DNA from 3 places in the Sporomusa termitida genome. Region 2 is predicted to be linked to each of the others. Evidence: riboswitches for the same ligand, from Rfam matches in the RefSeq annotation. Region 2 holds a riboswitch; each other region holds the start of a gene.
The links. Region 2 has a riboswitch for cobalamin ahead of cobT (nicotinate-nucleotide--dimethylbenzimidazole phosphoribosyltransferase). Riboswitches for the same ligand answer to the same signal wherever they lie in the genome.
Positions count from the first base shown of each region.

Region 1 (9,750 bases), 310 kb from region 2:
GCCGTTTGGATATGCTGTCTTCCCTCATTGAGCATAAGTCCCCATTCCGGTGTCGGCGGCTGCGCGCCAAAGCCCAAAAACGACAAGCCTGCCAATTCCATAATCATCACACCGATGTCCATGGCGGCCGTTATAACAATGATCGGCAGAATATTGGGCAGAATATGACGCCATAAAAGATGCAGCGGCCTTGTCCCATTGGTTACGGCCGCTGCGATAAAATCACGCTCGCGCAGCTTCAGCGTAAGGCTGCGCCCCAAACGCGCGTACTTGGTCCAGTTCACCGCCGCCAGCGCCAAAATTGCATTTACGATATTGCCGCCCAGCATACCGGCAATGGCAATAGCCAGCACGATCCCCGGAAAAGCCAGCATCATGTCCACAATGCGCATGAGCACAGTATCCACTTTGCCGCCCGAATAGCCGGCCACCACGCCGATAAAAGTTCCTCCTACCGTAATAATAGAAACCACCATCATCGTCATGATCAACGAGGTGCGCATCCCGTAAAGAATACGCGAAAAACAGTCCCGCCCCAGCTTGTCCGTGCCGAATATGTGCTCCGCCGACGGCGCCTGCAGCGACTGCCGCATTACCGCGTCATACGGATCATAAGGAGCCAGCCAGGGCGCAAAGAGCGCAAAGCCGACAACCACAAGGACAAAAAACGTGTACAGCCCAAACAAAAACTTGTCCTTTGTCCAAAACGCCACTCAGCCTCCTCCTTTCTTCAGCCGCGGATCAAGATAGGTATAGGAAATATCGACTAACAGATTTATTGCCATATATAAAACGGCAATCCAGAGGACAACCCCCTGCACCAGCGGATAATCACGCATCGCAATGGCCTGCACCGCCATTTTGCCAAGACCGGGCCAGGAAAAGACCATCTCAATAACAGCCGCGCCGCCTAGCAGCCAGCCGATCGACAAACCCAAGAGCGTGATCAGCGGCAAACACGCATTTGGCAGCACATGCCGCCAGAGAATCTTCTGCATGGGCAAGCCCCGCATCCGGGCGCCAATGATATAATCCTGTCCCAGTTCCTCCAAAATTGCCGTACGCACCTGCCGCGTATATTTAGCCGACATCGCAATAGCCAGCGTCAGCGCCGGCAGCACCATCCGGTCAAACGACACCACGCCGCCCGCTATCGGGAACAAACCCAGCTTCAGCCCAAAAACATACAGCAGAATAAGCCCTACCCAGAAGCTCGGCATGGATACACCTAAAAACGTAATGCCGCGAATTAGATAATCAACAGCGCGGTTTCGATACACCGCCGCCAGTATCCCGCACGGCACCGAGATCAGCAGCATCATGACAATCGACGCGGCGGCGAGCACTATAGTGCCCGGCAGACACTGCCAGAGACGGTCGGCTACCGGCATCTTCGCCGAATACGCCATGCCCATATCCCCCTGCAAAACACCGGTAAGCCAGCGAAGGTACTGCACATGAAACGGCTGGTCCAGGCCCAGCTGCGCCCGCGTTTCGGCAATCGTTTCCTCCGAAACAATGGTATCGCCTACCTCCAGCAACATCTCCACCGGGTCCCCCGGCGACAGATACATCAGAGAAAACGTCAGCAGGCTCACACCGAAAAGCGTAATAAGCATCTGCGCCAAACGATGCAAAAGCTCTTTTCTCTTCAAGGCACCTTCTCCTCTCTGTTCAACAAAAATCCGGCTAGAATCATTTTCTTAACGAGAAGAAAAGGATTCTAGCCGGATTAAACAACTGCCCAGGCAGTCGTACTGCGGTCATATGCAGAAAATCAGACAAGAGCGCTGATTGGCACACACGCACACATCCATTTCCTTATCACGCGTAAGTCAACAATGAATCTTATTATAAGCAGGCTTTCTGGCTCATAGATCATAACCTTGCTTCCGTCTTCCCAGAGTTTCTCCAGTGACGATCTTCGAAGCAGGCTCCCTATTTACAGCTGCGGGACAGCACGGGATTTTCACCCGTTTTCCTCTCATCGTTCAGCAGTGAATGCTGCTGACACTTATAACGTTCTGTATAAAATTGTCATTAATAATAAAAATTTGGCTATTTGTATTGTTTTTATTATTATATAAATACGCGACAATGATTGTCAACCATTATTTTACTGATAAGTATTCCTCACAGGTATAATTGTACTAAAAAGGAAATATTACTATATTCACCGAATTAACCAGTCTGTTAACTATTCCTTTTGATTCTCGTAAAACCTGCAATCAGCATCATTTATGGTTGATATTTCAATATTGATTGGGCATCCCGGCCTTCTCCCAAAGGTGAAGCCGGCGAGCATTCTTATGCTTGCCGGCCTTTTGCGCCGTTGCGAGTAGAAATTAGCTGCCGATTAAGAATACGCCTCTCAGCTCCAGCTCTTACACCAGATGCGCTAATGTCGTGCTAAGGTTATATAATATAGCTAATCTCCTGCCGGTTAATCAATTCGAGGATTTCTTCGCGCGCCTGTAAAAATTGCGCTGTATAGCGTACCCGGTTAGAATTCTCCCCGGAGATTGCATAAGTGAAGGAGGTTTTAAATTCTTTCACAATGCGCCCCGGCCGCTTGGACATAACCAGCACCCTGGTTCCCAGGGCCAGCGCTTCATCCACATCATGGGTAATAAATAAAATCGTGCATTTCGATTCCCACCATATGTTGCGCAACAGGCTTTGCATCTGCTCGCGGGTCAGGGCGTCCAGGGCCCCGAAAGGCTCATCCATCAACAGTACGCGGGGTTTATTAACCAATGACCGGGCAATAGCTACCCGTTGTTTCATACCGCCCGATAATTCGTACGGCTTATGATTACCGAACTCCTCCAAACCCACTTTCCGCAGATATTCTTCGGTAAGCTGCCGGCTCTCACTTTCAGGGATATTGCGCATTCTTAGCCCAAACCGGACATTATCCCGGGTGGTCAGCCAGGGATACAGGGGCGGCTGCTGAAACACAACCCCCCGATGCCAGTCGGCCCCTTGGATTGCTGCCCCGTCCATAACAGCCTGGCCGGCCGACGGGCTGATAAAACCGGCAACAATTTTTAACAAAGTGCTTTTTCCGCAGCCCGAAGGTCCCAGCAGGCAGACAAACTCGCCTTCGTGCAGGCTAAGATCAATGTTTGCCAATGCATATATGTCAGAGTCCGCCTGATAAGTCAACGACACATTCTTCAGGACCACCACCGCATCAGCCTGCTCCTCAGCCCACCCGGGCTCACTTAACACCATACTGCAGCCTCCTGCTTACATTTACTTTAACGTAGTTTCAATATATTGGGGGTTAACGGCTTTCTCAAAAGCCTCCAGGTCCGGGGCGGTTTCGATTGCTTTTTGCTCAACCAGGAAGTCGGCGGTAGCCTTTAATACTTTAGCCAGATTACCCTTATTGGTGCTTGAGCCAAAGTATTTGTCAGCCACCTGCTCCCGGCCGGACAGCCAAATCAGTTCCCTGGTCTGCTTTAACGCCTCGGCTTTATCAATATTCAGTCCTTGCGCCAAAGCTGCGGCCGCCTCATCAGGATTGTTTTTGTAAAGGTCATGGGCTTTTTGCTGGACTTTTATATATTGAGCGACAACCTCCGGATATTTCCGGGCAAATTCTTTGCTGACAACCCCAAGATCGGCCGTTATTATGCCTTTCTCCGCTAATTTGCCACTGTCGGTGATCACCTTGCCATCGGCCAGCAATTTGCCTAAAACAGGATTCCAGACATAAGCGGCGTCAATATCGCCACGCTGCCAGGCCGCAAAAATATCAGGCGGCTGCATATCCAATATCTTAACTTCAGCCTGATTGACACCCTCCACCTTCAGGGCATTCAGCAGGCTGTAGTGAGCCGTGGAGCTAAACGGCACCGCCACTTTTTTACCTTTCAGGTCCTGAACTGAATTAATATTGGCAGTGTTCTTTACCGCCAGCGACTCGGCCGCCCCGATAACATCATGAATCCAGAAAACCTCATAGCCAAGCCCCTGGGAGATGCCGACAGCAGCGGGCGTACTCCCCATTAACCCAATATCAATACTGTTTGAGGCAAAGGCGTTGTTGACATCCCGGCCGGAATCAAATTTTTTGAAATTAACCTTTACTCCCAGCTCACTCTCATAAAAACCTTTCACCTTGGCTACGATTTCGTCATTGGGTATATCCTGAAAACCAATAGTGACCACTTCCGGCTTCGCCGGTGTACCAGCCTGGTTGCTCTGGCCGCAGCCGGTCAATTGCAGGGCCACAGCCAGTATCAGCCCGCCTGCCACCAACAATTTTTTCCATTTTTTTCTCATTAACAACCTCTCCCTTTTCTGTTTATTCTTTTCCTTTCCAAGGTACGATCCTTTGCTCGGCAAACCTTATTATCCTGTCAATCATAATACCGGTTATGCCCATAATAATAATGCCGAGAAAAATAATATCGCTTCTTAGAAATTTACTGGCATCAAGTACCATCCAGCCGATACCGGTCACAGCCGCAACCATCTCGGCCGCAACTAAAGTTGTATAAGCAACACCAATTGCGGTCCGTAAACCGACAAATATATCAGGCAGGCAGGCCGGAAAAATCACATGCAGGAAGACCTGCCTGCTGTTGGCCCCCAGTGTATAAGCGCCATCAATATAGTCATTTCTGATCTTCAGTACCCCCGCTACACAGGCAATATAAACAGGGGCAAAGCCTGCCAGATATAACAACGCAATCTTGGATGAATTCTCTATCCCCATCCATAACACCAGCAGGGTATAATAGGCCAGCGGCGGCAGCGGCCGGTAAAATTCAATCAGCGGATCCACAATAGCGCGGATTTTTGAATTGTAGCCGCTGGCTAACCCCAGCGGAATAGCCGTAATGACCACCAGCAAGAATGAAGCGATAAGGCGGAGCATGCTGTCCCCCAGGTGTGTGAGCAGGCCATTTTCTTTATAACCGTTCCTGGCAATTTCCAGAAAGCTGTTCATAACTTTGTGCGGCGAAGGCACCAGAATGTCTGACACAAGCTTTAACTCGGTAACTATAAACCACAGCAACAGCACGATACCGACTGTGCTGAACGTCAATAAGCGCTCTGTGGTAATATGCCTGCCGGCAGTGCGGCATACACTCCCAACCTCAACCCTGATCATGCCATTCCTCCTGTCCCGGCCTTACTTTCATATAACCTCACTCCCTCTGCCGCAGGGCTAAACCCGCAGCTTGCCCAGTGCTCCCCGCAGGGCAGCGGTAATTTTATCAATACCCGCTTTGTCGATAATCAGCGGCGGCGCCGTATATAAGACATTATTAAGCTCAGGGACACTGCGCACCATTCTGCCGATAATAACCCCTTCTGCTTTAGCGGCCGCCACCACCTGGGCCAGATATTTCTCAGGCAGCGGGCTCTGGGATTTTTTGTCGGCCACTAATTCAATGCCCACTAATAACCCTTTGCCCCTAACCTCGCCGACAACCGGCAGCCCGGCCAGCTCTTGCAGGCTCGCCATTAAATATGTACCCATGGCCGCACTCTGCTCCGCCAGTCGCTCCTCCTCAATGATCCTGATATTCTCCAGCGCCGCCGCCGAGCAGCCGGTACAGCCGCCAAAGGTGCTGATATCCCGGAAGTAGCCGCTTGTATCCTCCGGTTCAGCCAGAAACCTGTCAAAGATACTTTTCCTCGCAACTGTGGCCGATATCGGCATATAACCGCTTGCCAGACCTTTGGCCATGGTAATAATATCCGGATCAACGCCATAGTGCTGATGGCCAAACATTAAGCCGGTTCTGCCAAAGCCGGTAACCACCTCATCCATAATCAGCAGCACCTCATAGCGGCGGCAGATCTCCTGCACAAGCGGATAATACTCGGCAACCGGCGGAATAATCCCGCCGCCGGCGGTAATCGGCTCGACAATAACAGCAGCAACCGAGTCTTCACCTTCTGTTTGTATGACAGTCTCGAGGGCCCGGGCACAGTCAATATTACAGCCGGGATAACGCTTGCCAAATTCGCACCGGTAACAAAGAGCATGAGGGATTTCAACAAAGCCGGCCGGCAACGGCCCGAATTTCAGTTTTCGTTCTGTCTGCCCGCTGCTGGCCAGCGCCGCCAAAGTAGTACCGTGATAATCCCGGTTGCGGTAAATAATCTTATATTTGTCTCGTCGGGGATATTGCTCGCGAAAATATTGTCTGGCAATCTTAAACGCCTTTTCGTTAGCTTCGGAGCCGCTATTGGAAATATATACTTTCGGCAGCCTAGGCAATAAGGCCGCCAGCTTCTGGGCCAGCAAAATATAAGGGGGTGTCGCCAGTGAACCGGCATAATAAGGCAGCCGCCGTAATTGCTCGCTGATTGCCTTGACCATGGTTTCCCGGCCATAGCCGACATTAACAGCCCAAACCCCGCCGGACAAGCCATCCACATATTCCCGGCCCAAGGCATCTTTAATGATAAAGCCATTGCCCTCGACCATAATCGGCGGCTCCTGGTGATCAAACTGCCTGTGATTTGTAAGGTGCAGCCACAAGTGCTCCCGGTGGAGACGTGCCAATTCATCGGCATCGAGTCCGCCTGCCACTTCTTTATTCATACTCTAACCTCCCAGCGATAAGTTCCCCGTTGTCCGGTAATCAATCGACCGACTTGAGAAGACAAACACCCTCTCCCGCTCTGCCGTCACACCGGCAGATAAGTTATCGTATGGTCATCATGATGTACGGACAATATAAGTCATAAATAACACTGATAAAATAAAAAGGCTAAGATTCAGTTCCCCACAGGGATATTGATCTTAGCCTTCAGTTATTCTGATCAGCCTGCTCGCAATTAAGTTATATATTTTATATCATATAAAACTGTACGTTGTCAATGACTTAAGGGTAATGATTCCTGACTTTTGGCAAATTAAATAATTTATAGCAAGAAAAGCAAAAAACAGGTTGTCCGAACATCCGTATAATGGTATAATGAACAGCAAATTGATTAAATATGGCGTAAGCTCTTATAACAGGAGAGACCGGTTCCACCTGAGGAAGGATGTACAGGCTGTGTTAGATCGAAAAAATTCTATGCCGCTGCATTTGCAAGTGCGAAATTGCCTGCATAACGAAATTTTAAAGGGGACTTTTACCGATAAGATCCCGGCCGAATACGATCTTATGGCTAGATTTGCCGTAAGCCGGGCCACAATCCGCCGGGCCATCCGGAGTTTAATTGAGGAAGGTATCCTCGAATCACGGCAAGGGCTGGGAACATTTGTTGCCGTCAGGCCGATTGAGGAGTGGCTGGGCAACTTAAGCACCTTTTTTGAGATTGTTGATGAAATGGGAATGAATCCTAATATCCGGGTGCTAAGTCAGGGAATGGTTACCGCCCCCCAGGATGCAGCCAAGATTTTCGGTGTAAAAGATGTCTACGAAACAATCAGGCTGCGCTTAGCCAATGACACCCCGGTGGTCCTGGAAACCCAGTATTATCCGTTGGCGATTGGACAAAAGTTAGCGGAATTTGATTTAAATAATGTTTCAACTTATGATATCCTGGAAACAAAACTGGGTATAAGCCTCTGGGAGGCCAAACAAACAATTGCCTCAATTATTCCGGCCGACCGGGAGAAAAAACTCTTAGGACTGACGGCCGACCCTTGCTGTGCACTGCTTTCCAAACGTCTGGTCACCGATCACGACGGCAATCCGCTGGAATATGAGAAAAGCATCTACCGGAGTGACATGTATGCCTTTCGGATTAACTTAACCCGCCGGCGTAAAATATAGCCTTCTTGTCTACATAAACCCCAAACCGGCTGATCAGAACCACTGAAGGCCGGAGAGCGCTTCTGCTTTCCGGCCTTTTCTTTTTTGCCCCCAGGGACAGAGGTGTCCATAACTAATAATAAAACAGGAGAGGTGTTTATTATGGAACTGAGTGCTGCCATTGCCAACAGGAGAAGTATCCGGAAATTTAAGCCTGATCAGGTGTCTGACGACGACATCAAAGCAATATTGGCGGCAGCAAGGCTGGCCCCCTCCGGGTCCAACCTGCAGCCTTCACGCTATGTGGTTATTAAAAGCCCGGAAGCCAAAGCCAGGCTGGCAGAGTATACGCTGCCGTTTGTAACGAAAGCCCCGGTGATCATCGTATGCTGCACAGACTCGCAGGTATGGTCGACGGCCCTGGCAAGATGGACCGAGCTGCAAGCCGCAGGCGCCTTTAGCGACAATCCGCTTGATGTGGAAAAAATCCTTGAGTATAAGCAGCGAAACCCTCTTGATCCGGAAACGGCCAAGGCGTATGCCTGGCTGAATGCGGCGATTGCGATTGATCATATGACCCTTACAGCCTTCGACTTAGGCTTAGGCAGCTGCTGGATTGGCATCCTGGACCGTCAAAAGATTAAAACAATGCTTGAACTGGATGACAGATATGATGTGGTGGCCCTGCTGCCGGTCGGCTATCCTGATCAGCAGCCGGCAGCAAGGCCGCGGCTGGCAATGAGTGAGTTATTGTTAAAAGAACTATAGGGCTGCAAGGGAGAAGTACAGGGGCCTGCCATTTTGCTTGGCAATAAACAGAATATGCTAGCGAAGCAAAATGAACGTCCCCCTGCTTCTCTTCAAAAATGATCTCCACCGCTTGGTGGAGATCATTTTTGGTTCTGTTTATTGCTCAGCAGACTGCTCCTGGCTGCTGAGCCGGTAGATTTCCTTGGCCCTGATCTGGCAGAGCCCCCACAGGGCGGCAGTATCGCCGGGATTTATTCTGAGGGCGTCACCAAAGGCTGCCACTGCCGGCCGGTTATCGCCCTGCTGCAAATGCCAGTAAGCCTGTTTCATATGGTTGGCATAATGATCAAGCAGCTTCAGGGTCTCTTGCCCGAAATAGTAGCCCTGAACGACCAGTACCTTGTGCTTCGGCCAATAATGATTAACCGGCGCATTCACGGCAACAGGACCGTAAACCCAGGCGCCGCTCGTATTCATAACCCCCCACTGGCGGTTGCCGTAGACTTCAATTACCCCCTGCGCGGGAAAATATTCTACCCGTTCAAACCGGGGCGGAACAATCTCCTGTCCGGTTTTATCCATATAGCCAAAACTGTCCTGGCGTTTTATCTTAGCCAGGCCTTTAGCAGACTTGGCAATAAGGTCATACCGGGGGGGAACCACATAACGGCCTTCGCGGTTAATCACCCCATAAAGGCCATCCTGCTTAACAATAGCCTGTCCGTCGTGAAAGGAATCGGCCTGCTCATATTGAGCGGCAATCACCATGTTGCCGGTTCGGTCAATAAAACCGTATTTGCCGTTCAGCTTCACATTGGCCAGGCCCTCGGCAAACTTGGCCAGACTATTTTCGTACAGGCAGGGTACAACCAGGCGGCCGGCTTTATTGATAAAGCCCCATTTCCTGTCTATCTCCACGGCGGCCAGACCGTCGACAAAATCGGCGGCGTATTCATAGCGGGGAGAAATAACAAACTTACCTTGTTTGTCGATGTAGCCATAATTACCGTTGTAAGCGACATGGGCCAGGCCTTCGCTGTATAACAGCGCCGAACCGAACTGCGGTTTAACAACGATCCGCCCCCGGGTATCGACGAAACCATAACTGCCCTGGGCCTGCACTGACGTAAGCCCTTCCTTAAAGTAAAACCAGGCCCAGTCATAGTCAGGCTTAACAGCAATGGAACCATCCAGGCGGATAAACCCGTATTTGCCGTTTTCCTTAATCCGGGCCAGCCCGTCGTGAAAGCTGCCGGCCTCATCA
Region 1 is NZ_CP036259.1:4,213,030-4,222,779, forward strand. Features, by position in the region: gene nikC (nickel transporter permease) at 1-713, opposite strand, end outside; gene nikB (nickel ABC transporter permease) at 714-1,655, opposite strand; cobalamin riboswitch at 1,840-2,033, opposite strand; gene SPTER_RS19665 (ABC transporter ATP-binding protein) at 2,416-3,237, opposite strand; gene SPTER_RS19670 (taurine ABC transporter substrate-binding protein) at 3,259-4,293, opposite strand; gene SPTER_RS19675 (ABC transporter permease subunit) at 4,316-5,128, opposite strand; gene SPTER_RS19680 (aminotransferase family protein) at 5,186-6,574, opposite strand; gene SPTER_RS25725 (GntR family transcriptional regulator) at 7,032-7,757, shown strand; gene SPTER_RS19690 (nitroreductase family protein) at 7,899-8,504, shown strand; gene SPTER_RS19695 (WG repeat-containing protein) at 8,643-9,750, opposite strand, start outside.
Region 1: linked by a shared signal. The riboswitch ahead of nikB (nickel ABC transporter permease) and the one ahead of cobT (nicotinate-nucleotide--dimethylbenzimidazole phosphoribosyltransferase) in region 2 are both predicted to bind cobalamin.

Region 2 (9,750 bases):
CCGGACTTCTTGATCATGTTGATCAAATGCACCATGTTCTCGCAGCCTTTTTCCAGCAGGCCCAGGTTTTCCCGGGTGTATTCATCAGGCAACGGCCGCCCTGGTACTACGGTGGGGCCGCCGCCATGCATCTTCAAAGCGCGTACAGTGGCTACCAGGATCGAGACGTTTGGCTTCAGACCGCTCAGGCGGCATTTTACATTCCAGAATTTTTCAAAACCGATATCGGCGGCAAAACCGGACTCGGTAACATGATAATCAAAGCACTTCAGGCCGATGCGGTCCGCTATGATCGAGGACTGACCGATTGCAATGTTGGCAAACGGGCCGGCATGAACAAAACAGGGCTGCCCTTCCACGGTGGCGCACAGGGTCGGGTTGATGGTATTGCGCATCCAGGCGGTCATGGCCCCGTCCACTTCCAGGTCGCCGGTCGTAACCGGGTTACCCTGGCGGTTATAGCCAACCACGATGTGTTTGAACCGTTCCCGCATATCGGCCAGATCTCTGGCCACAGCCAGAATCGCCATCAATTCCGAGCCAACGGCGATACCAAACTTGGAGTGCATCATAAAGCCGTCTTTTTTGCCGCCCAGGCCAATGAGGATATTACGCAGGCCCTGGGCGGCAAAGTCCAGCACCCAGCCCATTTCAATATTTTTCGGATCAATATCCAGCCGCTTCAGACCGCGTTTTTCCAGCTCGGCATCGGTATAATTGGCCTCATGCTGCATGCGGGCATTTAAGGCGACCATCGCCAGATTATGCGCATTCATTATGTCGTTGATGTCCCCGGTCAGGCCCAGGGAGAACTCGGTCATCGGAATTAACAGGGCATTACCGCCGCCGGCCGCAGTCCCCTTAACGTTCATAGTCGGCCCGCCGGAAGGCTGACGCAGGGCGCCGCCCACATTCACACCGCGTTTGCCCAGGCCTTCCATAATGCCGATGGAAGTGGTTGACTTGCCTTCCCCTAAGGGGGTGGGCGTGATCGCGGTTACTTCAATATATTTGCCGTCCGGTTTATCTTTCAGACGGTCGATCACCTTCAGGAAATCAATCTTCGGCGTTTTACCATAAGGAATTATTTCATCTTTTTGCAGCCCCATCATCTCTTGGTACTGGGCGGTAGTTGGGATATTCCCCTCTGCCGCTTCGGCTATTTGCCAGTCCTTCAATACTGTAGGATCCCAAGCCATAAAAATACATCCCCCTCTTTTTTAACTACACATTGGTTTACTGTCTGCAGCTTATATCATCAATTTGCCTGAACACCCCCCCTGTTTGCTTATTTCCTGGGCCCTGCCTAGCCAAGCGCCGGGTAAAGTAAACCTGAATCGGAAATGAAAAAACGCTGATAGATTTAAACGCCGTATACTCCAAGAGTTTAAAATGCAATTGCCAATTAAGTAAATAGCCAATTCACATAATTCTGAAATTGCATTTTACTTCCGATTCCCGGTTAACAGCAACTTATATATACATCTATGTAACCTTTTGTAATTATTGTTAATTACTCCCACAGTTTTTACATTCTACATTGGCACGCTATTTCCTACCGGCGAAAAATATTTTTTTCACATTTCACAATATTAAGTTAAATTTTACAATTTTTCCAGAAAAAGCATCATTTTTGACAATATATTGGTCCTCTTCTGCCTGCCACCGCCGTTAGCCCTTAACGCTGTCAGCTCCCGGACGCTGGGACAGAATACTGGGGCCGGTGTTCAGGCTGGCGGCCGCAGCCCCGGCTGTTCTTCACCGGCAAACAGCAATAAGACCTGCAGGCATTAATTGCTTGCAGGTCTTATGGTAAGGTCTCTGAATGTCTTATAAATCCATGATAATAGGCAGGATCATCGGTCTGCGCCCGGTTTTGGAAAATAAAAATTTGGCAAGCGCTTCCCGGATACCGGCTTTAAGCGGCGCCCATTGGGTAATCGGCTGGTTTTCGAATCGTTCCAAAACGGTTTTTACTATTTTCCGCGACTCTTCCATTAAAGCCTCCGAGTCCCGCACATAGACAAAACCCCGGGAAACAATGTCCGGGCCGTCCAGAACACAGCCCCTGCTTTTGTCAAGGGTAACAACAACAATTAATACCCCGTCCTGAGACAACTGGCGCCGGTCCCTGATCACAATATTACCGACATCGCCAACACCTAATCCGTCCACAAAAATTTTGCCGGCAGTTACCTTGCCGGCCATACGTCCGGTCTCGGCCGTAAACTCAAACACCTGGCCATTTTCACCAATAAAAACATTTTCTTTGGGTATTCCCAATTCATTGGCCAGTTTGCTATGATGTTTGAGCATTCTGTGCTCGCCGTGAACAGGAATAAGGAATTTGGGCCGTGTCAGATTCAAAATAAGCTTAAGCTCCTCCTGGCTGGCATGGCCGGAGACATGGATACCTGATGTCCGCTCATAAACGACATGAATGCCGGACCGGAGCAAAGCATCAATCGTGCGGCCGATAGACCGTTCATTGCCGGGTATTGGGCTGGCTGCGATCAGCACCGTATCACCGTGCGTCAATTCCAGGCTGCGATGATTCCTCGCGGCCAGCCGGCTGAGCGCCGCCATCGGTTCCCCCTGACTGCCTGTGGTTAAAATCAGCATCTGGCGGTCCGGATAACGGTTGATTTCATCAACACTGATCAGAATGCCTTCGGGAATTGTCATATAGCCAAGCTCTTGCGCCTTGGTGATAACGGTCACCATACTCCGGCCGAGCAGCGCCACTTTGCGCCCGTATTGGCAGGCTGAATTTATGGCCTGCTGCAGTCTCGGCACATTGGAAGCAAAAGTAGTCAGGATGATCCGCCCCTTGGCAGAACGAAAATGCTCGTCTAACGCCACACTGACAGTTCGTTCCGATTTGGTGTAGCCCGGGCGCTCGGCATTAGTGCTGTCCGACAGCAGTACCAGGACACCGTCATTGCCCAGTTCGGCAAATTTGTGGATATCAATCATTTGTCCGTCAACCGGGGTCTGATCGATTTTAAAGTCGCCGGTATGCACAATTGTTCCTACCGGGGTTTTGAAATAAATCCCCAAAGCATCGGCAATCGAATGATTTACCCGGATAAACCCCACCTCAAACTGACCAAGCGTCAGGGAATCGCCGGGAGCCACGGGAATGAGGTTATGAGCCGAGACATCATATTCCTTAAGCCGTCCTTCCACCAGCCCCAGGGTAAGCCTGGAACCATACACAGGCACATCGACCTGGCGCAGCAGATAAAATAAAGAGCCGATATGATCCTCATGGCCATGGGTCAAAACAACGGCCCTGACTTTATCCTTATTTTCGATTATATAGGACATGTCAGGTATCACCAGATCAATCCCCAGCATGTCCTCTTCCGGGAAGGCCAGACCTGAGTCCAGGATAATTATGTCATCACCATAACGGAACACCGTCATATTTTTCCCGATCTCGCCAAGTCCCCCCAGCGGTATAATGAGTAGTTTGTCGTTCTTTTTCAACTGAAACCTCCAATAATTAATTTATTCTTTTTATTCTTTGACAAAATTAGAAACTAGGACCCCGACAGGCCCTAGTTTTACGCAACGTTACATTGTCATCCGCACCATCTGAGCAAAATTAACGCCGGTCACTAACTAGTATCTTTTATTATATACAACCAGCCCGCGTTTTGCAAATAGTCGTTATTCCTGTTTTATAAAAGCAATCAGCTCCCGGGCGGCATGCGACAAATACCGGCCTTTTTTCCAGGCCATGGCCAGCTGCAGATAGAGCTGGGGATCAGCCATCGGCAGCGTAGTAAAGCTATCGGGGTTAAGTTCCCGGCAAACCTTGCCCGGGAGTAATGCCACCCCCAGGCGGGCGGCAACAATCTGAGTCATAAGTTCCTGCTGCGATGTCTCAAAAATAATATGGGGTATAAAACCGGCTGCTTTACAGCGCTCAATAATTTTGTCATGCAGGATATAGTCATTGCTGTATAACACAAACTGCTCATCCTTCAGGTCCTGATAGGCAATCACGCTCCTGCCGGCCAGGGGATGCTGCGGATGCATAACAATATTAAGCCTGTCCCGGACAAAAGAGAGCTTTTCATACAGTTCTTCCTCTTCACAGGGTACATAGATGATCCCCATATCCAGGGTGCCGTCCTGAATTCCCAGCTCAATCTTCTTGGAACCGTATTCATAAAGCTTTATCTGGATATTGGGATATTCATTCTTAAATTGCCCCAGTGACTGGGCAAAGTCACTGACGCCGGTAATCGGTGGCAAGCCGATATGAATTTTGCCTGTTTGCAGCTTCGTTATGCCCTTCAGCTGTACATTGATGTTGAGAAAAGAGGACACAATCTGCTGCGCTTGCTCCAGGATTGCTTCACCGGCATCGGTGAGTTCAACAATCTTAGTATTGCGGTAGAATAATGTCGAACCAAGCTGCGTTTCCAGATCTTTAATCGTCTTGCTGATGGAAGGCTGGGAAACATGCAGGGTTTCGGCCGCTTTGCTGAAGCTTCTCTGCCGGGCAACCTCAATAAAATATTCCAATTGTCTTATATCCACGTAATTTCTCTCCATTTTCCTTCACTATTAAAAATTCCTTGCGTTAATAATGATGCATATTTTCCGGCCTGTAAGTATAGACTGTTCCATAAATCACATATTTTTTATTTACGAAATCTAAAAAGCAATTGACGTTTACAGCTATATTGACTATTATACTATTATTATCAAAGTTTGTGGATAATAATACTTTATTGTCGAATAATGCAATAGTTTAATTATAAATGAAGGGAGAATACCTTTGAAAGAGTTATTGCAATGTATAGCTATTATATCTTTAATGTTGTTAATGCCGCTGATATTTAACTAATAACTAGGTGCCTGTTTCTATTTATTAAAAGGGTTACATTCTCACCTTGCCTTATTTATGGCTTGGTGTCTATTTTTTTATGCAGAAAAAGCCCAGGCAGCAGAATTTTTGCTGCCACCTGAGCTTGTTAGGGGTTACCAGGGCTTCCGCCCGGTAGCTTTTATCTGCTTGACAAAACCCGCGGCCTTCGGTTAAGCCTGGGCTTTACCTGGCGGGAAGCCAGCCTGCTAATCCTTAACCTCCTTGTTCTGCTTTAACGCCCCCGGACCGTCCTGAGCAACAGCAACCTCGGCTTCGCCGAAGGTCTTCATATCATTGATCACATGCTCGGAAGCCTTGACAAGGGACAGGCCGAGAGCGGCGCCGACGCCTTCGCCCAAAGCGATATCCAGCTTAAGATAGGCCGGTATCCCGATCAGCGCCAGGGCGGTCTGATGGGCAGGCTCCACAGCAAAGTGCGAGCCTAGCAAATAATGCTTCACGGCCGGCGCCAGCCTGGTGGCAATGAGTGCGGCCGCACTTGTGGCCAGGCCGTCCAGGACAACGGCGGTCCGGTGAGCAGCTGCCCCCAGGATGACACCGGTCAGGCCGGCAATGGCCAGACTGCCGGTTTTGCTGACAACATCCAGGGGATCTGCCGGCTCAGGCTGATTGACAGCTAAGGCTCTCTGCACAATCTCGCTCAGCAGACTGCCTGCTTCAGTCCAGGCCTTGTCACTATAACAGGCAATCACGGCCGTACCCGGCGCAGTGCCGCCCAGCCCCATTTCGCCCAGGCCCAGCACCCTGGCCCCTTGTGCGGCTTCCGCGCGGGCCAGGGCGATGCCGGTCTCCAGGGCCTGAATCGCCTGCTGCCGCGTCATTGCCGGCCCCCGCGTAATATCACCGGTACCGTAAGCTATTTTTTTATGGCAGATCTGCGGCCAGTGCGTCAGTTCGGCCGCAACCCCGATATCCACGACAACCGTCCGGGCCTGAACATGCCCGGCAAACGTCGTCAGCGGCGACCGGCCGCGGCAGAAATTCTCAATCCTGCCGGCAGTTGGCTGGCCGGCGGCGGCAACACCATTATCAGCCGCCATGACAATAATACTTTTCCCCAGGCTCCGGGGCCGGGGGTTGCCGGTAATGCCTGCCAGCTGACAGGCTATATGCTCAAAGGAATATAGACTGTTGAGAGGCTTGGTCAGGTTATCCAGCCGCAGCTGACACTTCTCCATCGCCGCGGCATCAAGGGGTTTGATTTGGCTAATCGTATTCTCAAGCATTCGACTGACCTCCCAGGTTATTCAGCATATTAACTGTCGCCGTCAGCATATCCACCACGACCGAAGCCCCAATCGCTTCGCCCAGGCGAACCCCCATATCCAGGCAGGCTTCCAGATTAAGATGCCCCAAAGCAATGATATGGGCCGGTTCCCCGGACAGATGGGAAGCAAACATATATTCCTTGCTCAGGGGATGGATCGCATTGGCGATCAACGCCGCCGCCGTGGTATTGAGACCGTCAATCACAACCGCACAGCGGTTGGCGGCACAGCCCAGAACAATACCGGCCAGCGCCCCGATCTCAAAGCCCCCCACCTTGGATAAAACATCGATGCCGTCGCCGGCGTCAGGCTGGTTCAGGGCCAGCGCCCGGCGGACAATATCCATCTTAACCTGCAAACGGCTGTCCGATATCCCGGTGCCCCGGCCGGTCACCTGCTCCGGCGACAGACCGGTAAAGGCCCCGACAATCGCAGCGCTGGCGGTTGTGTTGCCAATGCCCATCTCCCCCAGGCTAAAGCAGTTATAGCCCTGCCGGACCCGGTCATTGACGATGTCGATGCCTGTTTCGATTGCCTGTACAGCCTGCTGCCGGGTCATAGCCGGCCCCTGGGTAAAATCCTGCGTCCCATAGGCTATTTTCCGGTGCCACAACCCCGGCACATGCGACATATCGCCGGCCACGCCCATATCGACAACAACCATGTCGGCGCCGCAAAAATTAGCAAAGGCATTGGCGCTGCCGCCCTTGGAAATCAGATAATTGGCCGTCATATGAATGGTGGTTTCCACCGGATATGCACTAATCCCCTGTCTGGCTACCCCATGATCGGCCGAGGCCACCACCATGCAGGCCCGGGGAATGTCAGGCTGCAGCCGGCCGGTTATCGCCGCATACTGCCGTACCATTTGCTCCAGACGGCCCAGACTGCCGGCCGGCCGCAGCAGCCTGTCCAGTTTTTCCTGTACCTGCTGCCCAATCACAGGTTCCGGTGCCGTAATGCGCAATAACGTCTCGTGTAGTAAACTCATAATAACCCCCCATTTTAGTACAACAATCAGGCAAAAACAAAGGGCTTTTCTGGGTAATCCCAAAAAAGCCCTCTTTTCCATGAAGGTGGTATAACGGTATTAAGGCAGGTCTCCTGGCTCCCGGTTCATCAACACTTACGCCTTCCCCTTGCGAGTGGCATCGGTAAGGTCTTCCCGGTACAGTGGCGGGCCCGCGCCTACATACGGAATCATTCCGTACTCGGACTTCCCTATTCTCCCCCGGCACGCGGGGGCACCTCAACCGTGAATATATATAATGTTCACCGTCATTATAGCAGACGGTCCGGAAAGCCGTCAATGGCTAAAAACCTAAAACCGGCTACAGAGTGACCCCGTTTTTAAAGATCGCAATCTCCCGGAACCCCATTTTTTCCGCCTGCGTCTGCCGGCCGGAAGCCACCGCCAGCACATAGTCGACAAACAGATCGGCCAGCGGCTCCAGCTTCATGCCGGTCAGCAGCCGGCCGGCATCAAAATCCATCCAGTTGCGTTTTTTACTAAACAATTCACTGTTTGTCGCCACCTTGACGGTCGGCACAACGGTTCCCAGCGGCGTACCGCGTCCGGTGGTAAACAGGATCATATGACAGCCGGCAGCAGCCAGCACCGTTGTCGCCACCCCGTCATTGCCGGGACCGCTTAACAGGTTTAACCCCCGGGTTTTAACCTGCTCTCCATAGTTCAGGACATCAGTCACGCTGCTGGTGCCGCCTTTTTGCGTACAGCCCAGCGATTTGTCCTCAAGGCTGGAGATGCCGCCCTGCTTGTTGCCCGGGGACGGGTTCTCATAAATAGCTTGGTTATGGGCGGCAAAGTATTCTTTGAAACCATTAATCAGCCGCACGGTTTTTTCAAAAACCTCCCGATTCGCGGCCCTGTTCATTAGAATCGTCTCGGCCCCGAACATTTCCGGCACTTCGCTTAATACGGTAGTGCCGCCCATGGCGGTCAGCCGGTCGGAAAAAGCCCCGACCAGCGGGTTGGCGGTAATGCCGGAAAAGCCGTCTGAGCCGCCGCATTTAAGACCGATGATCAGTTCCGAGGCCGGGCAGTCCTGCCGGGAAAACTGCCGGGCGTAGCCGGCGAGTTCGCCGATAAGCCGCACCCCTTCGGCGATTTCATCCTCAACCGCCTGGGCTTCCAGAAACTTTACCCGGTCCGGGTTGTAGCTGCCCAACACCTTTTTAAACTCCCCGATATTGTTGTTTTCGCAGCCCAGCCCCAGCACCAGCACGGCCCCGGCATTGGGATGCGCAACCAGATCGGCCAGAATCCGCTGGGTCGTCAGCTGATCCTCGCCCATTTGCGAACAGCCATAAGGATGCTTAAGTTCAAAGATACCGTCAATATGTTCCATACCGCCATATTCCCGGGCCGCCTGCCGGGCAATCAGCTCGGCATTCTTGTTGACACAGCCGACGGTCGGCACAATCCAGATCTCGTTGCGGATGCCGACTTTGCCGTCCGGACGGCAGTAGCCCTGAAACATTTTGGCGGCCGCCGGCCTTAGTTCCGTAAGTTCGGGCTTATATTCATAGGCCAGAATCTCCCCCAGGCCGGTGGTCAGGTTATGGGTATGGACCCAGTCGCCGGCCTTGATATCGGCGGCGGCAATACCGATAGGAAAACCATATTTAATAATTTTCTGGCCGGCGGCAATATAGCCGAGCGCAATCTTATGGCCTTTGTCAACCGCCACCGCCGCCCGCAGGCACTGGCCGTTGATTGCCAATTCCTCACCGGCCGCAACCGGCGCCAGGGTGACGGCCACATTGTCATTGGCCTGAATTTGTAACAACGCCATTGCTATTCCTCCAACCGCTTCGGCTATTCGACTAATTGGGCCACAGTAGCCTGGATACCGTGCTCGCAAATATCGTAAAGATACGCGGCAATCATCGGCGTGAGACCGGGAACCGCCGTAAGATCAGTACCCCAGATGCCGGTATTGCCCAAAATCGCCTGGGCTACTTTGGCGGCACTTTGGGCGCTGCCGTCATAGTCCCGCCAGGCGGCAGCACAGAATTCCAGAGTCGGCAAATCGTCTTTCATAATAAACTCGCCGGCTGCGCGCTGGGCTTTCATGGCCGAGCCGTCAATAACGCCGTCTTTGTAAACGGTAATCAGGGCCGCCAGCGAGAATACCAGCTTCTCAGACAGTACGCCGTTCTGCTGGTAGTAAGCAAGCAGTGACGGCAGATTCCTGGTTTTGAACTTGGCGGACGAGTTAAGCAGAATACTAAGCAGATAATGCTTAATAAAAGGATTCTCAAACCGTTCAATCACACTGCCGGCGAAATCGCTCAGCATCTCCCGGTCCAGGTTAATCGACGGGACAATCTCCTCCCAGATAACCTGGCGGATAAACTTCCCCATCACCGGATGATCCATCATCTCTTTGACCGCCTCCAGCCCGTACAGATAAGCCACCGGCACCGACGCGGTGTGCGCGCCGTTCAGGATGCGGACCTTACGGGTGCGGTACGGCGACATATCGTTGGTCCAGATCACATTCAGGCCGGTTTTGGCAAAAGGCAGGCGCTCAGCTAATGCCGCCGGCCCCT
Region 2 is NZ_CP036259.1:3,905,049-3,914,798, forward strand. Features, by position in the region: gene SPTER_RS18330 (formate--tetrahydrofolate ligase) at 1-1,199, opposite strand, end outside; gene SPTER_RS18335 (ribonuclease J) at 1,831-3,492, opposite strand; gene SPTER_RS18340 (LysR family transcriptional regulator) at 3,676-4,554, opposite strand; gene SPTER_RS18345 (nicotinate-nucleotide--dimethylbenzimidazole phosphoribosyltransferase) at 5,092-6,132, opposite strand; gene cobT (nicotinate-nucleotide--dimethylbenzimidazole phosphoribosyltransferase) at 6,125-7,165, opposite strand; cobalamin riboswitch at 7,252-7,441, opposite strand; gene SPTER_RS18355 (UxaA family hydrolase) at 7,506-8,990, opposite strand; gene SPTER_RS18360 (tagaturonate reductase) at 9,014-9,750, opposite strand, start outside.

Region 3 (9,750 bases), 660 kb from region 2:
GATACCCGGGGAAACTATACAAAAGCCCAACCATAAGGCTGCCGGCAAAAGCGCCCAGCAGAATACCGCCGTTTTTAGCTACGGTTACCAGTTGATGCAGGGGTACGGAATGGGGCATCTGCCAGACCAACTGCTCCAATTCCTGCATTGCCAAAAAATCCTGAAGCCGATTAGGAGTAATAGGCCTCAATTCAATTGTACAGTCCTGGTTCAACTGTTCACTTTCGCTGCTCATTGTTCTTTCCCAACCTCACTTGTGATAAAATAATATCTTCGACTGCATTACTTAAGGCAGCTTATAACAATCTTCTAAATCCTTCCATAAAATCCTGCTTTGATTCTCTATTTATTTAACCACAGCAATAATCCAATGGCACCGGCCGGTGATAAAATGATCATTCTTTATGCCACTGGCTCTCAATAAAAATAGAAGCAAGTATTGCCTGCTGGCAATTAACCTGCTTCCATTAACACACATATTAAAAAATTTGCGGATCTTCTGTGGCGGGAGCGTGTAGGAATCGAACCCACCTTGGACGGGTTAGCGCCCAACGGACAGTTTTGAAGACTGCAGAAGCCACCAGGCCCCATCCACTCCCAACGTATATAATATATCACGGGCGGTAGAATTATTCAAGGTAGAGAGACTCTTGCCGGCAATACGAGCTTTTTTTCTACCCGCAGCAAACATTTCTTGTGTTTTCCAGAGATTTTGCTTGACACAGGCATATTCAATTTGGTATAGTGACTACAATAAGAAAATGACTTAGGCAATGGAGCCTTCGCACCTATAGCGAAGGCTCTTTCTGTCTAATTACCTGGTTTTCCGGACAATGGCGTCCTAAAGGTTTATTGACCTATAGGACGCTTTCTGTTTGGTACATGGGGGGGATGCATTGTCCAGATAACGGCTGTTACCTCAAAAAATCTAATTAAAAGGAAGGGATTACCTGTGAAGAAATTATGTACTATCTTTTCTATGTGTTTACTGTTAATGTTCATCCTGGTACCGGTAGTTTTTGCCGCCGACGCGCCCGCTGAATCGGCAATTGACACCGGCGACACTGCTTTTGTTCTCATATGCGCTGCTCTTGTTATGCTTATGACTCCTGGTTTGGCACTATTTTATGGTGGTATGGTCAGAACAAAAAATGCACTTAGCACTATCATGCAAAGCTTCTTTATACTCGGCCTTATAACTGTGCAATGGGTTCTTTTTGGTTATTCGCTGGCCTTTGGCCCTGACATCAACCATTTCATCGGCTCTTTAGACTGGGCAGGCCTTAGCGGGGTTGGCCTGGACCCGAATCCTGATTATTCTGAAACAATCCCCCATCAGGCGTTCATGATTTTCCAGGGAATGTTTGCCGTTCTTACCGTAGCTCTTATTACCGGCGCTTTTGCTGAACGTATGCGGTTTCCTGCTTTTGTTGTATTTGCTTTGGCCTGGGCAACATTTGTGTATGACCCGGTCGCTCACTGGGTATGGGGCGGCGGCTGGATCGGCGAATTAGGGGTCCTTGACTTCGCTGGCGGTACTGTAGTTCATATTATTTCCGGGGTTTCCGGTTTGGTTGTTGCTTTGATGATTGGTAAACGCAAAGGCTATGGCACTGACGTTATATTGCCCCATCATCTGCCAATGACCGTTCTTGGTGCCGCCCTGCTCTGGTTTGGCTGGTTTGGCTTCAATGCCGGCAGCGCCCTCTCCGCCAACGGCCTTGCGGCCGGTGCTTTTGCAGTAACCCAGATTGCGGCTGCAGCCGCCACCGTCTCCTGGGTGCTTACTGAATGGGTACAGCATGGCAAACCTACCATCCTTGGTGCGGTGTCCGGTTGTATTGCCGGTCTTGTTGCAATAACCCCTGCTGCCGGTTTTGTCGGCCCCATGCCCGCATTGATTATCGGTCTTGGCGCAGGTATTATTTGCTTCCTGGCAGTAGCTGTGGCGAAAGCGAAACTGGGCTATGACGATGCTCTCGATGTCTTCGGCATACATGGTATTGGCGGTACGTGGGGGGCAATTGCAACCGGTTTATTTGCCTCGACCGCAGTTAATCCGGGCGGCGCTGACGGGCTGTTCTACGGCAACGCCGGTCAGCTCACAACCCAGCTTATCGGTGTTGTTGCCAGTTGGGTAGTGGCTGCGGTGATGACCTTCATCATCCTGAAAGTCATTGGCCTCTTCATGCAAATCCGTGCTACTGCCGACCAGGAAATTCAGGGCCTTGATATCACTGATCATGGCGAACGCGGTTATGCCTATCAAGACTTTATGACTGGTTCACACATCGGACTTGGCTCAGCCAGTCAGGATTCATCTGCCAAAACAACTTCAGTGTAGCTTTAGTTTAAATTTTGCTCTGAGAAAAGGGGGAAATCGGCATGAAACCAATAACCAAAATTGAGATTATTACCCGCCCGGAAAAATTAGAAGAGCTTAAAGCAGCCATGAATAAGATTGCGGTTACCGGCATGACCGTTACTCAGGTTTACGGTTGTGGCCTCACTAAAGGACATACCGAAGTCTATCGTGGCCAGGAGTACAATATTAACCTTGTGCCAAAAGTTAAGGTTGAGATTGTTGTTTGTGAGGTACCGGTGGAAAAGGTACTGGAGGCTGCTAAGCAGGCTTGTCAAACCGGTAAAATCGGGGATGGAAAAATATTTGTATACCCGATCGCCAATGCGGTTCGTATCCGCACCGGTGAAGAAGGCGATATTGCCATTGTCGATCCGGCTGATATGCCGAAATAGGGTATTCGATGCAAAAGGACCTCAGACCTCAGTGCAAGCTGACTCTGAGGTCTTTATTATTTATACTTGCACGCCCCGCAGGAAATAGTTGCCAAAGTATTCCTGGTAAATTACACTATACTTAATAATATTGTTAGGATTAGGAGGAAAGTAAATGCGCCCAATAACAAAAATTGAAATTATGACCCGTCCGGAAAAGCTTGAGGAACTAAAAGCGGCCATGAACAATATTGGCGTTACCGGTATGACAGTAACCCAAGTGTATGGCTGCGGCCTGACAAAAGGTCACCGGGAGATTTACCGTGGGCAAGAATACAATATCAATCTGGTGCCCAAGGTTAAGGTTGAAATTGTTGTCTGCGAAGTACCGGTAGAGCAGGTGCTCGAAGCTGCTAAGACAGCATGCCGTACAGGCCAGATCGGCGATGGAAAGATTTTTGTTTACCCTATTGCCAATGCTATCCGCATCCGGACTGGCGAGGAAGGCGATATTGCCATCATTGATCCTGCTGATATGGCTAAATAATGTTACGATTAGAAAACCTGGCTTGACAAGTCCTTTTAGGCCGCCGGCGGAAGCCGCCTGTGCCTTTTAGGTAAGGATTTCTCTTATCCCTTGAAAAAGACCTCAGAGTTCCCGGCTCTGAGGTCTTTTTCATTCGTAACACTTCTTTTTTGCTTTGCACTCAGTGCACTTCCGTCACAGTAAGTCCGCAGTAATTTATGGCAGCGGGGACAACGTATCTCATCCTGCCCACATACTGTTTTACATTGCTGGCAAATTTGTTGCATTACCTACCCCTCTTCAGGCGACTACGAATATAAGTGCGATCACTGCTCCCTAGAAACTTAGTAAGTGCGGCTGCCCGGGAAATTTTTATCAGGTTCAGGTCATGGTCAAAATACCTCCGGATAAATCAATTTTGCCAACTGCTCAACCCCCTCAGCCAAACGGAAGGTCGGGCTTGAAACTAGCTTCTCGTCAACAATATAGACTTGTTCCTGTCGTACTGCCTTGATTTTATCAAAGCCCGGGCGCTGCTTAATTGCGTCGACAGTAATCCCGGGGTTCATTGGTCCCCGCTGCGCCAGAAAGACGTCTATTTCATCGGCCTTCATCAGGAGACGCTCACTGCCATAAGCAGCAATGCTGCCGGTTGTTTTTATTGCCTGCGCATCGGCAGCCACGTTGATGGCGCCGGCCAGATTAAGTACGGTCCCGGGCGTACTTGCCGGTGTAATTGTCCGGTACTCAGTGGCAGTTGACTCAAAGTAGACCTGCTTTTTAACAGGCGCCTTAGCTGTACGGTCAGCGATCTCTGTGAGCTTGTTATGAAAAGCAGCCAGACGGTCAGCAGCCTGTTGCTCCCGGCCTGTTAATACCGCGAGTTTATGAATATAGCTGTCAAAATCCTCGAATTTCTCAGGGTAAAGGCAAACGATTTTAATATTTGCCTGCTCTAAGGTTTTAATAAAATCCGGATAACTTTGTTTAATGAAAGGTCTGATAATAACAATATCAGGCTGGGCAGCCAGGACTTTCTCCGGGTCGGCGCGGTAGTCAAATACCGGTTTATTTTGAGCAACAGGATCCGATTCAGTCGTACTGACACCGATAATCTCCGGCCCCAGACCAAGGGCTATTAGGTTTTCAGTATGGGCCGAATACAAAGAAATAATCCGCTTTGCCGGCTGCGCAAGAACGATCGTTTGGTTTAAATCATCAACAATACTTATGTTGCCCTCACCCGGACTAACCGGCTGTTTAGGAGATCCACAGCCCAGCAGGGACAACAGCAGCACAACAATGCCAGTGATGCTTAGAAATTTTATTTTCATTGCCTTATATCTCCCCTTCACGAAAGTTCATCCGTTTACAAGTCGGAGAGTACGGCCAGGCCTGCCTCACCGGCACGTACTACCTTGATCTTAAACACATCCCGGATAAGTTCAGGGTTAAGTACAGCTGATGCCGGCCCCTGTTCGACCAGCCGGCCGGCCTTAAGAACAGCAGCCTCTGAACAAAAAACGCTGGCAAGATTAAGATCATGGATAATAGCTACTACTGTTAATCCCTGCTTTGCACATAATTCCTTGAGCAGATTCAGACACGTAATGCTATAAAAAATATCCATATTAGAGAAGGACTCATCTAAAAACAGGATTTCCGGCTGTTGGGCCAGGGCTTTGGCAAATAACACCCGTTGACGTTCGCCACCACTTAGTTCTGTAATAAGCCGCCCGGCAAAAGTAAGCGTATTAGTAATCCGCATGGCATTTTCAATGATTCTTAAATCGCCGTCGTTCAGACCCTGCAGCCTGGCCTTAAACGGCGTACGGCCCATGCCGACAATATCCAGACAGGTATAAGGAAACCTGATATCCATATTTTGCGGTACAACAGCAATATAGCGGGCCACTTCCTCAATTCTGTAGGAAGTGATATCCCGGGCTTTTATTGTTATCCTACCGGCAGCCGCCTTCAGCTGACCTGTCATGATATTGAGCAACGTCGTTTTCCCGGAGCCATTGGGTCCTACGATACCGGTAAAACTACCTTGACGAATAGGCAAGCTAATATCACGCAGCACTGGTTTATCACCATAATTAAATTGTATGTTTTCTACTTTAATCATCATAAACGCCCCTACCCAAGCGTCTTATTGCGTATCCTGAAAATATATACAAAGAAAGGGCCGCCTAATAGTGTTGTCAATACGCCGACAGGTATCTCAATATTGCCAACCGACCGGCCAAAAGTATCAGCTGTCAAGAGTAGCAACCCACCGGTCAGACCACATAACGGAATCAAGGCCTTATTATCCGAACCAGTTACCATCCTGACCATGTGAGGCACAATCAGGCCGACAAAACCAATAATACCGCCAATAGCGACACATACGGCCGTAATAAGTGCGCCGGCGCCCAAGAGAATTGTCCGCAGTCGTGACACGTTAATACCCAGACTGCGCGCTTCACGGTCACCGAGTGACAAAATATTGAGATCGCCGGCATAATAATAGCACAAAAAACAAGCAGCCATAATCAGCGGCCAGGCATACACCACATGCTCCCAGCTTTTAGCCGCCAAACTGCCAATCAGCCAGGTAACAATAGCTGATACCTGCTCACCGGCCAGACTTTTAACCATTGTGATTGCTGCGGACAGGATACTGCTGACAATAATGCCGGCAATAACCAGATTCGCCGATGACACATACCCCTTTACCCGCGCCATTGACATAACAATTAACAATGTAAGGACAGCACCGCCAAAAGCAAACACTGTCACAGGCAGGCCCCCCTGGGCAAAAATATTGAGATAGATGGCAACGCTGGCACCAAAAGCAGCGCCGGTTGATACACCCATGGTATAGGAGTCAGCCAGAGGATTCATCAGCAACGCCTGAAAAACCACTCCGGCCACAGCCAGGCCGCCGCCAACAGCAATAGCAGCCAGAATACGCGGCAGGCGAATATCCCAGATGATTGCCGTCTGAGCAGCATGAATAGAGCTATAGGCTTCCTGGCTGCCAGTCAGCTTACCATAAATAACAGCCGCCGCATCAACCATGCTGATATCAGCCCGGCCGAACCCAACCGCCGCTAAAGCAAACAACACCGTTGCCACCAGCAGGATCAAGCCTGCTATACGGACATTAGCCTGTTTGCGCCGCAGAAGTGCCGCTAAAGAACTGCTGCTCATGCCAATGCGTGTTTACTCACTTTGGAGCGTTTAGTAAGAATGGTCGATAAATAGTTTACTTTCTTACTGCCGGCGGTTATCAGGTCGTGAATAATTTCTTCACCCTCCAGACCACATTTCGAGACCATAACAGCATTTTCAACCATGCCATGTTTCTGCAGTTTTTCGACAATTTCCGTATAATTTTTATATACTTTCATAAGAACAACATTATCAGATACCGCCAGTACCTGCTCCAGCCGCTTTTCATCAATGGTGGCCGGTACGATGCTCAGAATATCGCCACCTTCAGCCAGTGCCACTCCCAGGCGGTTGCCAATAGCAGAAAACGAGTTAACGCCAGGAATATTAACGATTTCATGACCTGAATCTTCCAGCAGCCGATACACATACATGTATGTGCTATAAAGCATAGGGTCCCCCAAGGTTAGAAAAGCAACTTTCTTGCCGGCATCTAACAAGCCAAGGATTATGCTTTTATTGCTCACCCACGCCTCAGACAAGGCTTGGGCGTTATAGTTCATGGGAAATACCAGTTCCAAAACCTCACTGCCTTCTTGAATATATGGACGGGCAATCGACATCGCCGTACTTTCGTCTTTTTTCTCAGTCCGGGGAGCAATTACTACATCGGCCGACTTAATGGCATTAATGGCTTTCAAAGTGAGTAATTCGGGATCGCCGGGGCCTACACCGACACCGTAAAAAATTCCTGACATAATCTAAACAACTCCTTAAAAAATAAAATCTCTGTCCACGCGCGGCGTGGCAGAGATTATTTGCCGAATTGACGCAAATCCCCTCCCCATCGCGCGTGGGTGAAAACGGTGATTGTCAAACAGGCAGTTCTTCTGACTTAGGCTCATCACCAGACTACGCCTTCCCAAAATAGGTTACTATTTCAGTGGCTCATTGCAGTTGGCTCACCATTACAGCGGCGGGACCGTGCCGGATTCGCACCGGCTTCCCTTTTAAGCCCGATCGGGCGCCTGTTCCATATAGAATTACTTAAATTGTATGATTAACAGTACTAAAAGTCAAGATAATTTATGTCTACGCCAATGCAACTACAGATACATTAAATGAATTTATTTAATTATGTATAATCCCCAGGGATGCCAGGTATGCAAGCGATTAGAGCCTAACATTATTACCGTAATAACTTCATTTATTTTGTTTCATTTGTTATAATTAACAAATGAAACAAAATATGTAAAAAAAGGAGGGAGGGGAAGAAATGATAAAATATCTTTTGCTATTACTGCTATTTGCAATAATTATGTACATTTTAAGCCCCTATCTCGTTCCGGTTAATCATGTCTAGATAACCAAACCCCAGCACTTTAAGCAACATAAGCGCCGGGGTCCTGTATTACCTGATTATATCTACACCCATGTAAGGCCGTAAGACTTCCGGCACAATGACTGACCCGTCTTCTTGCTGGTAATTCTCCAAAACAGCGGCAACCGTCCGGCCAATTGCCACACCCGATCCGTTTAGAGTGTGGACAAACTCTGGTTTTGCTTTTGGCTCACGGCGAAATTTAATCTCTGCCCGCCGGGCCTGGAAATCTTCAAAGTTAGAACAGGATGAAATCTCGCGATAGGTGTTAAAGCTAGGCAGCCATACCTCCAGATCGTATGTCTTTGCCGATGAGAACCCCATGTCACCTGAACACAATAACATGGTTCTGTGCGGCAAACCTAACAGCTGCAATACTTTTTCCGCATTAAGAGTCAGCTTTTCCAGCTCATTATACGACTCTTCCGGCAGGCTGAACTTAACCATCTCTACTTTGTTGAACTGGTGCTGACGAATAAGGCCCCGGGTGTCTCGGCCGGCAGCGCCGGCTTCAGCCCGGAAACACGCGCTGTAGGCTGTATAATAAAGCGGCAGATCCTTGGCATCCAGAATTTCCTGGCGATGCAGGTTAGTAATTGGTACTTCGGCCGTTGGAATAAGATAATAGTCAAGACCTTCCAGCTTAAACATATCCTGCGCAAACTTAGGCAACTGACCTGTGCCAATCATGCTGGCTTCATTGACAATAAATGGGGGGAAAAACTCAGTGTAGCCATGTTGTTGGGTATGCAGGTCAAGCATAAAGTTGATTAACGAGCGTTCCAGCCGGGAACCCAGACCTTTGTAAAAAGTAAACCTGGCGCCGGTTACTTTACCGCCCCGCTCAAAGTCAAGAATACCTAATTTTTCACCAATTTCCCAATGAGCAAGCGGTGTAAAAGCAAAGTCACGCGGCGTACCATAGCGGCGAATTTCTTTGTTGTCATGTTCATCTTTACCCACAGGCACAGAGGCATGCGGTACATTGGGAATGCTCATAATAATAGCGGCCAGGGCGGACTCGGCTTCTTTGACTTTGGCATCAATAGCGCTAATGCGGTCTCCTACCGCCCGCATCTCCAGAATCATATCCTCAGCATTATCACCATTTTTTTTCTTTTTGCTGATTTCCTGAGACACAGTATTCCGCTTGTTTTTAAGTATTTCTACTTCGGCTAATAACCCCCGCCGCTCTTTTTCCCGGCTGATAAACTCATCCAAGCTCATGGCTGCTCCCCGGTTGGTCAGCGCCAGTTCGATTGCCCCGGGGTTATCCCGCACGAATTTGATATCTAACATGCTTATCTTCCTCCTTAACATAAAAAACTCCCGTCCCTGTGATAGGGACGGGAGTATAATTTCTCCCGCGTTGCCACCCTGATTGACTCGCTGAGTCCGCTCGGCACGCATAACGGGCGTGTTCCGTACGGCTCATCACCGCATGCTCATAGGGTGGATGACATAATTACGTTACCGGCTCGCACCTCACGCCAGCTCTCTGAAAACTCCAAATTATGCGCTGCCCTGTCATTGCAACAAACGATATTGAGATTACTATTTATTATGCATTATAAAATTATACATTATTCAATACAAATTGTAAAGTACTGGCAGTACTGCCAGTTTTAAATGCACTTAAGCATGAGCAGCGGTTAAAGTATCATACTTTTGACAGTCATTAATAAAATCAATAAAACACCGGCTTATTACCGGATCAAATTGCGAACCGGCACACCGGCTAATTTCATCCAGCGCTTTAGCGATACTAAATGGCTCCCGCCGGTAACAACGCACAGTTGTCATGGCATCGAAACTGTCACATACCGCCAGCATGCGGCTAAAAAAAGGGATAGAGTCCCCTGCCAAGCCGGTACCATACCCTTTACCATCATATCGTTCATGATGATGACGGACAATTGTGGCGATCCTATTCAGTCCCTCAACC
Region 3 is NZ_CP036259.1:4,561,540-4,571,289, forward strand. Features, by position in the region: gene SPTER_RS21055 (GNAT family N-acetyltransferase) at 1-148, opposite strand, end outside; tRNA gene SPTER_RS24905 (tRNA-Sec) at 503-599, opposite strand; gene SPTER_RS21060 (ammonium transporter) at 953-2,344, shown strand; gene SPTER_RS21065 (P-II family nitrogen regulator) at 2,386-2,757, shown strand; gene SPTER_RS21070 (P-II family nitrogen regulator) at 2,912-3,283, shown strand; gene SPTER_RS21075 (ABC transporter substrate-binding protein) at 3,655-4,596, opposite strand; gene SPTER_RS21080 (ABC transporter ATP-binding protein) at 4,632-5,396, opposite strand; gene SPTER_RS21085 (FecCD family ABC transporter permease) at 5,405-6,463, opposite strand; gene cobI (precorrin-2 C(20)-methyltransferase) at 6,460-7,182, opposite strand; cobalamin riboswitch at 7,288-7,471, opposite strand; gene serS (serine--tRNA ligase) at 7,836-9,104, opposite strand; gene SPTER_RS21100 (HD-GYP domain-containing protein) at 9,441-9,750, opposite strand, start outside.
Region 3: linked by a shared signal. The riboswitch ahead of cobI (precorrin-2 C(20)-methyltransferase) and the one ahead of cobT (nicotinate-nucleotide--dimethylbenzimidazole phosphoribosyltransferase) in region 2 are both predicted to bind cobalamin.